DNA from 4 places in the Erwinia sp. E602 genome. Region 3 is predicted to be linked to each of the others. Evidence: riboswitches for the same ligand, from Rfam matches in the RefSeq annotation. Region 3 holds a riboswitch; each other region holds the start of a gene.
What was found. A riboswitch is a leader RNA that binds a small molecule or an ion and turns the genes downstream of it on or off. The one in region 3 is predicted to bind thiamine pyrophosphate.

Region 1: linked by a shared signal. The riboswitch ahead of GKQ23_RS15110 (TenA family protein) and the one ahead of tenA (thiaminase II) in region 3 are both predicted to bind thiamine pyrophosphate.
Region 2: linked by a shared signal. The riboswitch ahead of GKQ23_RS00630 (FAD-dependent oxidoreductase) and the one ahead of tenA (thiaminase II) in region 3 are both predicted to bind thiamine pyrophosphate.
Region 4: linked by a shared signal. The riboswitch ahead of thiC (phosphomethylpyrimidine synthase ThiC) and the one ahead of tenA (thiaminase II) in region 3 are both predicted to bind thiamine pyrophosphate.

What each region holds. Positions count from the first base shown of each region.
Region 1 covers NZ_CP046582.1:2,972,302-2,975,956, forward strand. The annotation lists gene GKQ23_RS15105 (2-hydroxyacid dehydrogenase) at 51-989, opposite strand; gene GKQ23_RS15110 (TenA family protein) at 1,147-1,785, opposite strand; TPP riboswitch at 1,821-1,935, opposite strand; gene phnN (ribose 1,5-bisphosphokinase) at 2,117-2,662, opposite strand; gene phnM (alpha-D-ribose 1-methylphosphonate 5-triphosphate diphosphatase) at 2,662-3,655, opposite strand, start outside.
Region 2 covers NZ_CP046581.1:141,260-144,914, reverse strand. The annotation lists gene zigA (zinc metallochaperone GTPase ZigA) at 1-371, shown strand, start outside; gene GKQ23_RS00635 (HPP family protein) at 517-1,254, shown strand; TPP riboswitch at 1,400-1,519, shown strand; gene GKQ23_RS00630 (FAD-dependent oxidoreductase) at 1,662-2,594, shown strand; gene thiS (sulfur carrier protein ThiS) at 2,591-2,788, shown strand; gene GKQ23_RS00620 (thiazole synthase) at 2,792-3,550, shown strand.
Region 3 covers NZ_CP046582.1:1,759,171-1,762,825, reverse strand. The annotation lists gene GKQ23_RS09450 (methyl-accepting chemotaxis protein) at 1-1,394, shown strand, start outside; gene GKQ23_RS09445 (HIT family protein) at 1,633-2,100, shown strand; TPP riboswitch at 2,127-2,231, shown strand; gene tenA (thiaminase II) at 2,293-3,006, shown strand; gene GKQ23_RS09435 (ABC transporter ATP-binding protein) at 3,006-3,655, shown strand, end outside.
Region 4 covers NZ_CP046582.1:4,495,400-4,499,054, forward strand. The annotation lists gene nudC (NAD(+) diphosphatase) at 1-632, opposite strand, end outside; gene GKQ23_RS22210 (Rsd/AlgQ family anti-sigma factor) at 706-1,212, shown strand; TPP riboswitch at 1,330-1,430, shown strand; gene thiC (phosphomethylpyrimidine synthase ThiC) at 1,518-3,452, shown strand; gene thiE (thiamine phosphate synthase) at 3,449-3,655, shown strand, end outside.

The DNA.
Region 1 (3,655 bases), 1.2 Mb from region 3:
CCCACCAGGGCCCTGTAAAGGTTAACGTTTGTTCACGATGACGCTGATTCTCAGCCCACCGGCGTCAGCGCCTCACCGCGCGCGAACCAGGCCGCCAGATTACCGGCAACGTTATCGGCCATCGCCTGGCGGGTCTCGCCGGTGGCGCTGGCGATATGCGGGGTCAGTACGGTATTTTCCAGCGCGGCAAAACGCGGATCGATGGCCGGCTCGTTGTCATAGACGTCCAGCCCCGCGCCGAGAATGGTGCGATTCTGCAGGGCGTCGATCAGGTCATCTTCATTGACCACCGCGCCGCGCGCCACGTTAATCAGAATGCCCTTTTCGCCCAGCGCGCTGAGGATTTCGCTGTCCACCACCTTATAGTTGCGCGCGTCGCCAGGCACCGCCAGCACCAGCACGTCGCTGAACTGCGCCAGCTGGTGCAGATCGCCGAAGCGCTGCCAGCCCGGCTGGTCGCTCTGACGGCTGTTAACGTAGCCCACCTGCATATCGAAGGCGGCACAGCGGCGGGCAATGGCCGCACCAATCCTGCCAAGGCCGAGGATACCCACGCGCTTACCGCTCAGTTTGCTGGCCAGCACCGGCGGGCGCTGCGGCCACTCGCCGGCGCGCAGGAAGGCGTCCTGCGCCACGATCTGCCGCGAGACGCTGAGCATCAGCGCCAGCGCCAGGTCGGCCACGTCATCGGTAAGAATGTCCGAGGTGACGGTCACGGTGATATTGCGGTCACGGGCGGCCGCCAGGTCGATGGCATCGGTCCCGACGCCAAACACCGAGATAATCTCCAGCGCCGGCAGCGCGGCCATCACCTCCGGGGCCAGGCCGACGTCGCCACGGGTGGCCACGGCACGAATGCTCTGCCCGTGCTGCCGTAGCCAGGCGGCCGCATCCGGCTGTTCATACAGGCGGTGGCACAGGTAGTCACGGTGCAGCGCTTCGCTCAGCACCGGCATCAGCGGTTGAATAATCAGCAGTTCTTGTTTCATTACGCACACCATCCATTGAGAGTCAGAGTAAGAAGTCGTTATTAAACTAGCGAACTTTTTAGTGTTACACCTGCAATGTTACGCTTATTGCTATACAGGTTACGCTTATGGTTGATCTTACTTAGCGCGGCAAGCGGGGTGCAGCCATACTCAATGCTTAGTCGTAGGCCGCATCGAAGAAGGCTTTTTCCAGGGTGACGGCGCGCAGGAAGAAATCTTCGCAGCGATCGCGTTCGGCGGGGCCGACCCGGTCGAGCTCTTCGCGCAGGAAGTCGACAAAGGCGTTGAAGTCGGGATTATCGTGCAGCGTGACCCATTCGGCGTAGAGGAAATTTTCCGGCAGCGGGCGCGGGGCGCGGGTGGCCCAGTCGCGGTAGAGCCATTCGGCGACGTTGAGCACGGAGAGGATCGCGGCGTAGGAGCGGGTAGCGGCGGCTTCCAGCATAATGGCTTTAAAACCGGCGGTGGGCGCGCTGTCCGGCAAGCTGGTACGCCGCTGTTCGCTGATGCCCAGCGCGTCGAATCCCCGCAGGAAATAAGTGTTTTCGTCGGAGGAGACCATGCCGGCGAAGCGGCCAAAGCGCAGTCGTGCAAGGGTGCTGTCGGCGCTGGCGATGGCGGAGCCGATCAGGGTGAGGAAGCTGTCCAGAAAGCGGTAGTCCTGGATCAGGTAGGTGGCCATGACCGTATCGGCGACTTCGCCCTGGCAGAGTTCACGCACGAAGCGGTGCTGTACCGCCTGCGACCAGATGGGCTGGCTCAGTTCACGGAGCTGTTCGGTAAAACGTTGGGTCATCAGGTAGTCCTTGGGTAACGGACTACCGGCGAGAGTTAGCCAGGCTGCGCCATCCCTTCGCCGGCATTATCCGGATCAGGTAATAAGGGTCATCGCGCTGCGTACGCCTGCGATCTCTCAGCCAGCTGCCTGGCTCCCCCTGGGAGCTGAGATCTATATCTTAAAATCCCGGCTTTGTCACTTAACGTATGTTCCCTGAAATCTTCTGCTGTGCCCGCAGCGGGCGGTGGCCGGATGCGTTCTTAAGCACGAATTGACCGTAGAATAGCGTCTGACCCAGGCGGAAATTTCCGCCGAGAACCAGGACAACGTCTCTGTGGGCGGTGCAGCGTCAGCGGATCGCCGCGTTTTTATGCAAAATCTGCGAGAACGCTTCCAGCGTCTGCCGCAGGTCGCCGTCGTTGTTCAGGGTGATGCAGGAGGCCGGAACCGGCTCCAGCGCCCGTGCCAGACGCCGCTCTATCGCACCCGCATCCTCCCGCCCGCGCTGCAACAGTCGCTGCGCCAGCACCGCCGGGGAGACCTGCAGGCACACCGGCAGCAGCAGCTCGCCGTAGCGCTGCTGCACCACCGGCAGGTGGCGGCGCGAGCCGTTGACCACCACGTTCAGCCCGTTAGCCAGCCACAGGTCTGTTTCGCAACCCAGCCCGTAAAAGCACTGGTGCGCCTGCCACTCGATGGCAAACAGCCCCAGCTCGCTGCGGCGTAAAAACTCCTGCTCGCTGAGCGCCACGTGGTTCTCGCCGCCCGCCCCGGCGCTGCGGGTGATATAGCGGTGGGCAATCAGCAGCTTCGCCGGCGGGCATTCGCCCAGCGCCTGCAGCAGGCTGTCCTTGCCGGCACCGGACGGCCCAATCAGCCAGATCAGCCGCGCCATCAGAACACCATCCTGCCCTGCGCCCAGACGCTTCTGACGTACGGCTGCTGCTGATGCTCGTGCACCAGCACCAGATCGGCACGCAGCCCTTCGGCGATCGTCCCGCGATCGTGCAGGTTAATGGCACGTGCCGGATTACGGGTCACCAGCGCAACGGCGGCAGGCAGATCGAAGGCGTTGCGTTCGTCGTGCGCCAGCCGGAACGCCGCGTCCAGCAGGCTGGCGGGATAGTAATCGGATGACAGGATATCCAGCTGACCCGCCGCGGCGAGGTCGGCCGCCGCCACGTTGCCGGAGTGTGAGCCGCCGCGCACGATATTCGGCGCCCCCATCAGCACCTGCAGGCCCAGCTCGCGTGAGGCGCGTGCGGCTTCGGCGGTGGTCGGGAATTCGGCGATGGTGCTGCCGATCGCCTGCGACTCCTGCACGTGAGCGTGGGTGGCATCATCGTGGCTGGCCAGCGGGATCTGGTACTGGCGGCACCAGGCGGCGATCGCCTCGCGGTTCGGCGCGGACCAGCGGGCGGCCAGCCGCAGCTGGTCGGCCTGGTAGGCGTCCAGCTGCGCGTCGCTCATCTGATACTTGCCGCCAAAGTAGGTGCGCCACGCCGCCAGCGACACGTACTGACGCTGGCCCGGCGAGTGATCCATCAGCGACACCAGCGACAGTTCGGGGATGCACATCAGCTGTTCAAACAGCGGCAGCGTCGAATCATTTGGCAGCTCGCAGCGCAGGTGCAGACGGTGCTCGGCACGGTTCAGCCCGTGCTTCTGGCTGTGACGGATCGCCTTAATCATCTTCTGCAGGTTATCCATGCGGTGGCCGCCGTCGCGCACGTCGCCGACGCCGATCGCGTCCAGCACCGTGGTGATGCCGCTGGCGATAATCAGCGCGTCGTGGCTGCTCATCGCCGAGTGGGCCGGCCAGTCCACCTTTGGTCGTGGCGCAAAGAACCTGTCGAGGTTATCGGTATGCAGTTCGATCATGCCCGGC
Region 2 (3,655 bases), on a different replicon from region 3:
TCTGGGAATTTTTCAGCGGCGAGCTGCCGGGTATCGTGCGCTCAAAAGGCTTTTTCTGGCTGGCTTCACGCCCCGATTTTGCCGGTAACTGGTCACAGGCGGGCGGCGTCTCGCATCAGGGGCTGGCCGGCCGCTGGTGGGCGGCGGTACCGCCTGAACGCTGGCCTGAGGATGAGGATCTGCGGCTGTCGATTATGCAAAACTGGCAGCAGGGCAGCGGCGACGCGCGCCAGGAGCTGGTGTTTATCGGTATGCAGATGGATGAGGCGGCGCTGCGGCGTCAGCTCGACGCCGCGCTGCTGACCGATAATGAGATGGCGCTGGGGCCGCAGGGCTGGCAGTTCTTCAGCGACCCGGTGCCGGAGTGGTAACCGAATTCACACGGCGGGCGTTCGGCACCTCGCCAGTCTCTGTTCCCGCTGCGCTTCTGACGATGGCGGGTTGTTTCAGCGCGGAGGATCGGCGAGAATCAGCGCGCTAAACAATAAGAATTTCCTATGACCGGACGCCTGCAAAATGAATCGCACCTCCACGCTGCCTGCGCAGCTACGCCTTTTCCTTGGCCGCTTCTGGCCACACCCGCTGGCCGTGGCCCGCAAACAGATGCTCCTCGCCAGCCTCGGCGCAGGTATCGGCCTGGCGATCACCAGCCTGTTCAGCCACTGGCTGCTCGGCGAAGTGAACCTGTGGTTTGTCGCCCCCATGGGCGCGTCCGCGGTGCTGCTGTTTGGCGTGCCAAACAGCCCGCTGGCGCAGCCGTGGTCGGTGGTGGGCGGTAACGTGCTCTGCGCGCTGGTTGGCGTGACCGTCGGCCAGTGGATCGCCATGCCGGCACTGGCCTGCGGCGTGGCCGCCGCGCTGGCGATCGTCCTGATGTTTAAGCTGCGTTGCCTGCATCCGCCGGGCGGCGCGGTGGCGCTGACCGCGGTGATCGGCGGGCCGGCGATCCATCAGCTGGGCTACGGTTATGTCCTTACCCCGATCCTGCTCAACTCGCTGTCGCTGGCGCTGCTGGCGATTGTATTTAACAACCTGGCCGGCCGCCGTTATCCGCATCCGCTGGCCGCTGCGGAAGCCAGACCCGCGCCGGTGGTGGTGAACGTCTCCATTACCCGCGCCGATCTGCACGAAGCGCTGCTGGCCGGTGAGCTGCTGGACATCGATGAAGATGACCTGCAGGAGGTGCTGCAGCACGCGGAGCAGATTGCCCGGCGTCGGCAACAGCAGTCTGGCCCGGAACGCCGCGCGGCGTAAGGCGCATGAACGTGCTACTGCGGTCCGCCGCCCGGAACAGCCATCGCGGCTGAGCATATCGATCGGCCGGTAACGTTTCAGGCCGTATCCGCGGCAGCAAAATCTGACATCGTGCTTGACGGCGCGGCAGCAGATAAAATACAAATAGAACCGTCAGGGGAGTCTCGCCAGAGAGACTGAGAGGCTGGTAGCGATTATCGCGGCCCGGCGACCCTTAGAACCTGACCCAGTTGATACTGGCGTAGGAAGACGCGTTGCTTTGCCCCGCAGAGCAACCTGATGCGCTGGTCAACTTCGCCTGCCCGCGCGTACTCTCCCTGCCTTATCACGGGTCCTCTTTTAAACGAGGCCAACGTGAATTCTTCTGTAATTTATCCTGCATCTGTTCCTTTACGGACGCCTGCGCCATGAGCCGCTGGTCGGTTATCGGCGACGGCGTCAGCGGGCTGTGCGTCGCCACCGCGCTGGCCGAACGCGGCCAGTCGGTTGAGGTGATCGTCGATGAGTCCCGGCGTCCGGCGTCGCACTGGGCCGGCGGCATGCTCGCGCCCTGGTGCGAGGGCGAAAGCGCCCCCGATGAGGTGACCGAACTCGGCCAGCGCTCGGCCCCCTGGTGGGCGGCGCGCGTCGACGGCGTGCAGCATCAGGGCACGCTGGTGGTGGCCCCGCCGCGCGACGCGCCGGATCTGAACCGCTTTGCCCGCGTCACCCACGCGCATCAGTGGGTCGATCCCGGCGAACTGGAACCCCATCTTCAGGGGCGGTTTGCCCGCGGTCTGTTCTTCGCCGGTGAGGCTCACCTTAATCCGCGTGACGCCATGAACCAGCTGCGCGACAGGCTGCAGCGGTCCGGCGTGGCGTTTCACAGCGGCGGCCCCACCGGCCGGGTGATCGACTGCCGCGGCATTCACGCCGCCGACGCGTTAGCAGGCCTGCGCGGCGTGCGCGGTGAAATGCTGATCCTGCAGACGCAGGAGCTGCAGCTGTCGCGCCCGGTGCGCCTGCTGCACCCGCGTTTTCCCTGCTATCTGGTCCCACGCGCCAGCGGCCACTTTATGCTCGGTGCCACCATGGTAGAGAGCGATGACGCCAGTCCGATCAGCGCCCGCGCGATGATGGAGCTGCTCAGCGCCGCCTGGGCTATCCACCCGGCGCTGGCCGAGGCGCGGATTATCGAAAGCGGCACCGGCCTGCGCCCGTCATGGCCGGATAACGTTCCCGCCATTCGTCACCTTAACGGCCGCTGGTACGTCAACGGCATGTATCGCCACGGTTTTCTGCTCGCGCCGGTAATGGCGGAGAAACTGATGCAACACCTTACCCAGGACAACCTGTTATGAAAATTCAACTCAACGGACAGCGGATCGACACCGCCGCCACCACGCTGGCCGCGCTGCTGGCGGAGCAGCAGATCGACGCCAGTTGCGTGGCCAGCGCCCTTAACGGCCAGTTTATCCCGCGCGCGCAGTATGCTCAGCAGATCCTGCACGAGGGCTGCGAGCTGGAAGTCCTGTCACCGATGCAGGGGGGCTGAAGCATGTTTTACGACTTTACACCGCGGTCACGTTTCCTGCTCGGCACCGCCGGGTATCCTTCGCCGGCGATACTGACCCAGGCGGTCGCCGCCTCCGGCTGCGAAATTATCACCGTCAGCCTGCGCCGCGAAGGCAGCCAGGGCGGCGCGTTCCGCGAGATCCTGCAGCAGATGAACATGCGCGTGCTGCCCAATACCGCCGGCTGCCATACGGTGAAAGAGGCGGTGACCACCGCGCAGATGGCGCGGGAAGTCTTCGGCACCTCGTGGATCAAGCTGGAGGTGATTGGCAACGCCGATACGCTGCAGCCTGACCCGTTTGCGCTGGTCGAAGCCGCGCGCATCCTCTGCGCCGAAGGCTTTCAGGTGTTTCCCTACACCACTGAGGATCTGATCGTCGGTGAAAAACTGCTGGAAGCCGGCTGCCGGCTGCTGATGCCGTGGGGCGCGCCGATCGGCTCCGGCCAGGGGCTGCGCAATATCGACGGGCTGCGTGCAATGCGCGCCTGGTTCCCGGATACGCCGCTGATTATTGATGCCGGCATCGGTGCGCCGAGCCAGGCCGCGCAGGCGATGGAGCTGGGCTTCGACGGTATTCTGCTGAATACGGCGGTGGCGAAGGCGCAGGATCCGGTGAAGATGGCGGCCGCTTTTGGTGCGGCGATCCGCGCCGGCCAGGACGCGCATCAGGCGGGGCTGGTTGAGCGGCGCGATATGGCCGCCGCCTCGACGCCGGTGTTCGGGCTGGCGCAGTTCAGCTGAGTGGCACTACCGGTTCAGCGCGGCGTGCGGCCATGGCGGCACCGTTCAGGCTGGCATGACGGCTGAACTGCGATGCGCAGAGCCGTGTGCGCGTAACCGCGGCAA
Region 3 (3,655 bases):
TGAAATCGCTTACCGATTATTACATGGCGAACGACATCTCCAGCGATGAGGATAAGATGATGACCGAGCAGGCATTCGCGAATATCGATGCCGTTCGTGCAGCCCTGCCTGCTTTTTTAACCGCTTCCGCCAGCAATAACAATGATGCGGTTTCTCTGGACCTGCTCAAAGGGGAGAATGGCGTGGGTGCAGCCACCAGAAAAATGGAGTCAGCATTTACCAGGCAGATTGATTTAAATATTAAAATTGGTGATGAATTAAGAGTCATAAATAAGCGGATCTACTCGCAAACGTTTTGGATCATGACCGGTGTTTCGCTCGCCGTCATTCTGCTGCTTGGTCTGTTTTCTGTCCGAATCATCCTTGGCATTAAGCGCAGCCTGAACAGTATGCAAAACACCATGACCGAGGTCAGTAATACACTTGACCTGACGCGAGTGGCTTCCGTGCTGAGAAATGATGAAATCGGGCAAACCGCCACGGCGTTCAACAACCTGCTTAAAAAGGTTTCGACAACCCTGGTGTCGGTGAACCATGCGGCACAGTCTGTCAGCACGGGCTCTACCCAGATCGCCGCAGGTAATGAAGATCTGTCTTCACGCACCGAGCAGCAGGCAGCGTCGCTGGAGCAGACTGCCGCCAGCATGGCCACCTTAAGCGATACCGTCAGGCAGAACGCAGAGGGTGCGGTCCAGGCCAGCACGCTGGCGAATAATGCGAACGATCTCTCCCGGCAGAACGGCAATGCCGTCAGTCAGATGCTGGAAACCATGTCCGATATTCGCGGCAGCTCAGCAAAAATTTCTGAAATCACCGGGCTGATTGAAGGAATTTCATTCCAGACCAATATCCTGGCGCTTAACGCGGCGGTTGAGGCCGCACGCGCAGGTGAGCACGGCAGAGGGTTTGCGGTGGTGGCTTCTGAGGTGCGTAACCTGGCACAGCGCTCTTCTTCTGCCGCGCGCGAGATCAAGGACCTGATTTCAGTTTCCGTTTCACAGGTCGAGCAGGGACTGGAACAGGCAACGCAGGTTGGCGGCAATACAGAAAATGTCAGCACGGCGATTCAGCAGGTGGCCGATCTGGTTAATGAAATTGCTGCAGCAACCTCTGAACAGAGTAAAGGCATTGAGCAGGTTCATCAGGCCATCGGGCAGATGGATGAAGTCACACAACAGAACGCCTCGCTGGTGGAAGAAGCGTCCGCGGCATCAAAATCCCTGCAGGAGCAGTCGGAAACCCTTTCCGAACTGGTCTCCACGTTTACCCTGGAAGAGGATACTACCCGTGCCGTGCCACGGACTCAGGCCCCGCTTAGCCGAACGTCTCAGGCTCCAAAAAAACCCCATTTGCCTGCCGCAGACGCGAGTAAAGTAAACTGGGAAAGCTTTTAAGTTTTTGCGCCCCGGCACCTGAGAACACACCTGTCACAAGCGCTGGTACGTCAGCGCTTGTGATGTACTCATACTGAAATCTCCGCCATTGTGGGAAATGTGAGTCGGGGTGCCTCTCAGGGACGTTCAGCTGACATATCAGAGATTTCATCTACCCCGTCTGCAAAGGGTGGTCAGTCCACTTATCCCGGCGCTAACGGATAGATTACTCCGCTCCATTACTTAACAGGAGACTCGAATGTCACTGATTTCACAGCGCGTTGCGTCCGCCAGAAATGGCACTAACGATAAAGTTATCTGTCGTATGCCGTCCGGTTGGGCGGTGATGGGTGATGTTCAGTTCCTGACCGGTTACTGCCTGCTGTTGCCTGACCCGGTGGTGCCGGCTCTCAACGATCTGGATACAGCAGCCCGGCAACAGTATCTGCTGGATATGGCTCTACTGGGAGATGCCATGTTAGCGGCAACAGGGGCGTTGCGGATTAACTATGAAATTCTGGGCAACTCTGAACCGGAACTGCACTGCCATCTCTTCCCGCGCTATGCGTCTGAACCGGAACAGAAGCGCAGAATGCCGGTCTGGTTTTATGACTGGAAAACGGCTCCCCCTTACAGGGAAGATCAACACGGCGCGCTGAAGCATAAGATTGCCACTTTGTTGGGTGATGCGCTTCTCAGCAGATGCCCACAGAATCAACCCCGTTGAATTAACATTTTAAATATCGTATAACAACCGCCTCCGAGGGGTGTCCTGTGATGGGCTGAGATGGCAGCAATGCCGAACCCTTTGAACCTGATCTGGGTCATGCCAGCGAAGGGACGGGTCGACACCACAGCACCAGACTGCCTGTTCAGCGCGCCATTACGCCCGGATCTCCATACACTGACTGGAGGTCCTATGTACTATAATTCCGCTTCTCCTATTGATTTCAGCCACGGGCTGTTTGGCCGCCTGCGCGCCGCAACCAACGCCGACTGGCAGCACTACGTTAACCATCCGTTTGTGCAGCAGCTGGGCGCGGGCACCCTGCCCCACGAGGCGTTTCGCCGCTATCTGACCCAGGACTATCTGTTCCTCGTCCACTTCGCCCGCGCCTATGCGCTGCTGGTCAGCAAGTTCCATACGCTGCCGGAGATGCGTGCCGCCACCGCTTCGCTGAACGGCATCGTCGGCGAACTGCCGCTGCACGTCGGCTACTGCGAGAGCTGGGGGCTGAACGAAGCGCAGATGGCCGCCGAGCCGGAAGCGATGGAGACCATCAACTACACCCGCTACGTGCTGGATATCGGCCACTCAGGCGACGCGCTGGATCTGCTGGCGGCGCTGCTGCCCTGCGTGGCCGGTTACGCCGAGATTGGCCTGACACTGTTACGCAGCCCGGCCACGGTGCTGGAGGGCAATCCTTACGCCTCGTGGATCGCCAACTACGGCGACAGCGGCTATCACGCCAGCGTGCGCGCCTCGATCGATCTGCTGGAGCAGGCTGGCCGCGATCGCGGTGCCGAAAGCCGCTATGCCCGGCTGACGGAGATTTTCGCCACCGCCACCCGGCTGGAGTCGGCCTTCTGGCAGATGGGGCTGAACGCCGTTGGCCAGGCGGAACGCAGATAATGTCACAGCCGTTAACCACCCCGCCGCCCGGCATTCAGGTTCGCGACCTCAGCCTGCGGTTTGGCGCACGTACCATCTTTGAGCGGCTGAGTTTTGATATCACCGGCGGCAGCTTTGTTGCGCTGCTGGGGGCCAGCGGTGCCGGTAAGACCAGCCTGCTGAAGATACTTGCCGGGCTGGAGAACGCCAGTAGCGGCACGGTGAGCGGCAGCGACGGCCAGCCGATTGCGGGGCGCATCGCCTGGATGGGCCAGCAGGACCTGCTGTATCCGTGGCTCAGCGTGTTGCAGAACATCACTCTCGGCCCGCGCCTGCGCGGCGAGCGGCCGGATATGTCGCGGGCGCAGCTGCTGCTGGAACAGGTAGGGCTCGGCGGCCACGGCGACGATCTGCCCGCGGTGCTCTCCGGCGGCATGCGCCAGCGCGCCGCCATCGCCCGCACACTGTATGAGGATCGGCCGGTGGTGCTGATGGATGAGCCGTTTTCGGCGCTGGATGCGATTACCCGCGCCAGCATTCAGACGCTGGCGGCCACGCTGCTGGCCGGGCGCACGGTGCTGCTGATCACCCACGATCCGCAGGAGGCCTGCCGACTCAGCCACCGCCTGCTGGTGCTGCACCGCCATCCAGGCGGCATTGATGACGGCCA
Region 4 (3,655 bases), 2.1 Mb from region 3:
CCGCTGTCATAGTCGGCCATAAACGCCATCATCAGCGACTGCGGGAACGGCCACGGCTGCGAGGCGACATAGCGCACATTTTTCACCCGGAGGCCACTCTCTTCCATAACCTCCCTTGCCACCGTCTGTTCCAGCGTTTCACCCACCTCGGTAAAACCGGCCAGCACCGTGTAAATGCCGTTGCGGTGGCGGGTGTGCTGCGCCAGCAGGATCTCCTCACCGCGGCGGATCGCCACGATCATGCACGGCGCTATCTGCGGATAATACCGCTGGCGGCAGTGATGGCACAGGCAGGCCCATTCGGTCCTGCTGTGGTGCATTTCATGCCCGCAGTAGCCGCACCAGCGATGCGAGCGGTAGAATTCGGCCAGCTGTACGCCACGCCCGACCAGCTGAAACAGCCCGGGCTCCTGATCCAGCAGCTGGCGCAGCGATCCGCACTCCTTGGGGCGGCTTTCGCGGATCAGCCAGACCGGTTCGCCCTGCCATTCGCCCAGCAAGGATCCGCGGGATCCCTCCAGACCCAGTGCTCCGGCCTGGCCGTAAGGTAATTCGCCTTTTGGTAACCAAATTTTGTTTTCGGTGCTGACAACCCACCAGCCAGCGTCTACGCTTGTTAGTTGACGTTCCATAAAATGCTCATTTTCCTCAGCTCATCAAAGCGGATTGAGGTCAGATGTTCAAAATAACACGACGGAGTTGAACATGCTTAACCAGTTAGACGTCCTTACCGCACGCGTTGGCGGTTGCAGCGAACTGGTCGACCTCTGCCTGCATTCACGTAAGCAGTTACTGGTTACCTATTACCAAATGGCCGGTCTGAAGCCGAACAAGGATTCCCTGACCGCACTCGATGAAAACGCGCTGGATAACTTCTGCCACAGCCTGGTGGACTATCTGTCAACCGGCCATTTCACCCTGTACGAGCGTTTTATTAAAGAGCTGGAAGGCAGCGAACAGCTGGCACAGGCGGCAGTGATCTACCCGTCGTTGCAGGCGAATACCGACCGCATTATGCAGATTTATGACTCGCATCTGGAAACGGCGATCGATGATGATAACTGCCTTGAGTTCCAGCAGGCGCTCTCAGGCGTCGGCGAAGCGCTGGAATCCCGCTTCTCGCTGGAAGATAAATTCATCCAGTTAGCGATGGAAAATCACGTGCAAAAACAGATCGCTGCCAACGAACCGACCCTCGCCCGCCCTGCCTGAAATCGTTAGAGATTGGTGAAAGCCTTGTGATTTGTGATCGGCCCCTTTATGCTTCAGGGGCTTTGAGCAGGCGCATTTTGCCCAAAGCCGGTACGCTCTGTTGAGCCATGTACCAGCGTCTTCTTGTCGGAGTGCCCCTCGGGGCTGAGACCGTTAATTCGGGATCCGCGGAACCTGATCAGGTTAATACCTGCGAAGGGAACAAGAGTAAAACAGCTGTAACGGTATCAGGCCGTACGCGTTGATATCGTGCAAATTACTCCCGCCTCCAGGCAAGCATATTTCCCTTTAATCAGGAATTTGCTATGTCTACCGTTGAAAAAAAGTCATCACGCCGTGAGCAGCGCGCCGAAGCGCAGCAGTTTATTGATTCCCTGCAGGGCACCGCCTTTCCGAATTCCAAACGCATCTACCTGACTGGCTCCCGGCCGGATATCCGCGTGCCCATGCGCGAAATCCAGCTCAGCCCGACCGTCACAGGCGGCAGTAAAGACAATCCCACGCTGGAGCAGAATGAGCCGGTGCCGGTCTACGATACCGCCGGCCCGTATGGCGATCCGGCAGCGGCGATTGACGTGCATCGCGGCCTGCCTAAGCTGCGCAGCGGGTGGATTGCCGCGCGCAGTGACAGTGAAGAGATCGACGAACTGAGCTCCACCTACACCCAGCAGCGGCTGGCGGATGACGGGCTGGATCATCTGCGCTTTGAAAAGCGGCCGCGCCCACGTCGCGCGCAGGCCGGGCGCTGCGTCACCCAGATGCACTATGCGCGGCTCGGGGTGATCACCCCGGAGATGGAGTTTATCGCCGTGCGCGAGAATATGGGCCGCGAGCGTATCCGCAGCGAGGTGCTGTTGCAGCAGCACCCGGGTAACAGCTTTGGTGCCAGCCTGCCGGAGAACATTACCGCCGAATTTGTGCGCCAGGAGGTGGCCGCCGGGCGGGCGATTATCCCGTCGAACATCAACCACCCTGAGTCTGAGCCGATGATTATCGGCCGCAACTTCCTGGTGAAGGTCAACGCCAATATCGGCAATTCGGCGGTCAGCTCCTCGATCGAAGAGGAGGTGGAGAAGCTGGTGTGGTCGGCACGCTGGGGGGCGGATACGGTAATGGACCTCTCTACCGGACGCTATATTCACGAAACGCGTGAGTGGATCCTGCGTAATAGTCCGGTGCCGATCGGTACCGTACCGATCTATCAGGCGCTGGAGAAGGTCAACGGCGTTGCTGAGGACCTCACCTGGGAAATTTTCCGCGACACGCTGCTGGAGCAGGCGGAACAGGGGGTGGACTACTTTACTATCCACGCCGGCGTGCTGCTGCGCTACGTGCCGATGACCGCGAAGCGCCTGACCGGCATCGTCTCACGCGGCGGATCGATCATGGCTAAGTGGTGCCTGTCGCATCACCAGGAGAGTTTCCTCTATCGCCACTTCCGCGAAATTTGCGAAATCTGTGCCGCCTATGACGTGGCGCTGTCGCTGGGTGACGGCCTGCGCCCCGGCTCAATTCAGGATGCTAACGACGAAGCGCAGTTTGCCGAGCTGCGCACCCTGGGCGAGCTGACCAAAATCGCCTGGGAGTATGACGTACAGGTGATGATTGAAGGCCCCGGTCATGTACCGATGCAGCGCATTCGGGTCAATATGACCGAACAGCTGGAACACTGCCATGAAGCGCCGTTCTACACCCTTGGCCCGCTAACCACCGATATTGCGCCGGGCTACGATCACTTCACCTCCGGTATCGGCGCGGCGATGATCGGCTGGTTCGGCTGTGCCATGCTGTGCTACGTGACGCCGAAAGAGCACCTCGGCCTGCCGAACAAGGAGGACGTTAAGCAGGGCCTGATTACCTACAAAATTGCCGCCCACGCCGCCGACCTGGCGAAGGGGCATCCGGGCGCGCAGATCCGCGATAACGCCATGTCGAAGGCGCGCTTCGAATTCCGCTGGGAGGATCAGTTTAACCTGGCGCTGGATCCGCATACTGCGCGCGCCTATCACGATGAAACGCTGCCGCAGGAGTCCGGCAAGGTGGCCCACTTCTGCTCGATGTGCGGGCCTAAGTTCTGTTCGATGAAGATCACCCAGGAAGTGCGCGAGTACGCTGCCCGCCAGGCAGCCGAAGCACAGCCAGTTGAAATAGGCATGCTGCAGATGTCTGAAGAGTTCCGTAACCGGGGCGGTGAACTGTATCATCGCGCCGACACGCTAAAAACCGAGGAAAATGTATGAGTCGTGGTGCCTTCCCCGCCACCGAAGCCCGGCTTGGGCTCTATCCGGTAGTGGAAACCGTAGAATGGATCGACCGCCTGCTGGCGTGCGGCGTGCGCACAATCCAGCTGCGTATTAAAGACCGTCAGGAGGATGAGGTAGAACAGCAGATTGCCGACGCCATTGCGCTGGGCAAACGCTACAACGCACGGCTGTTTATCAAC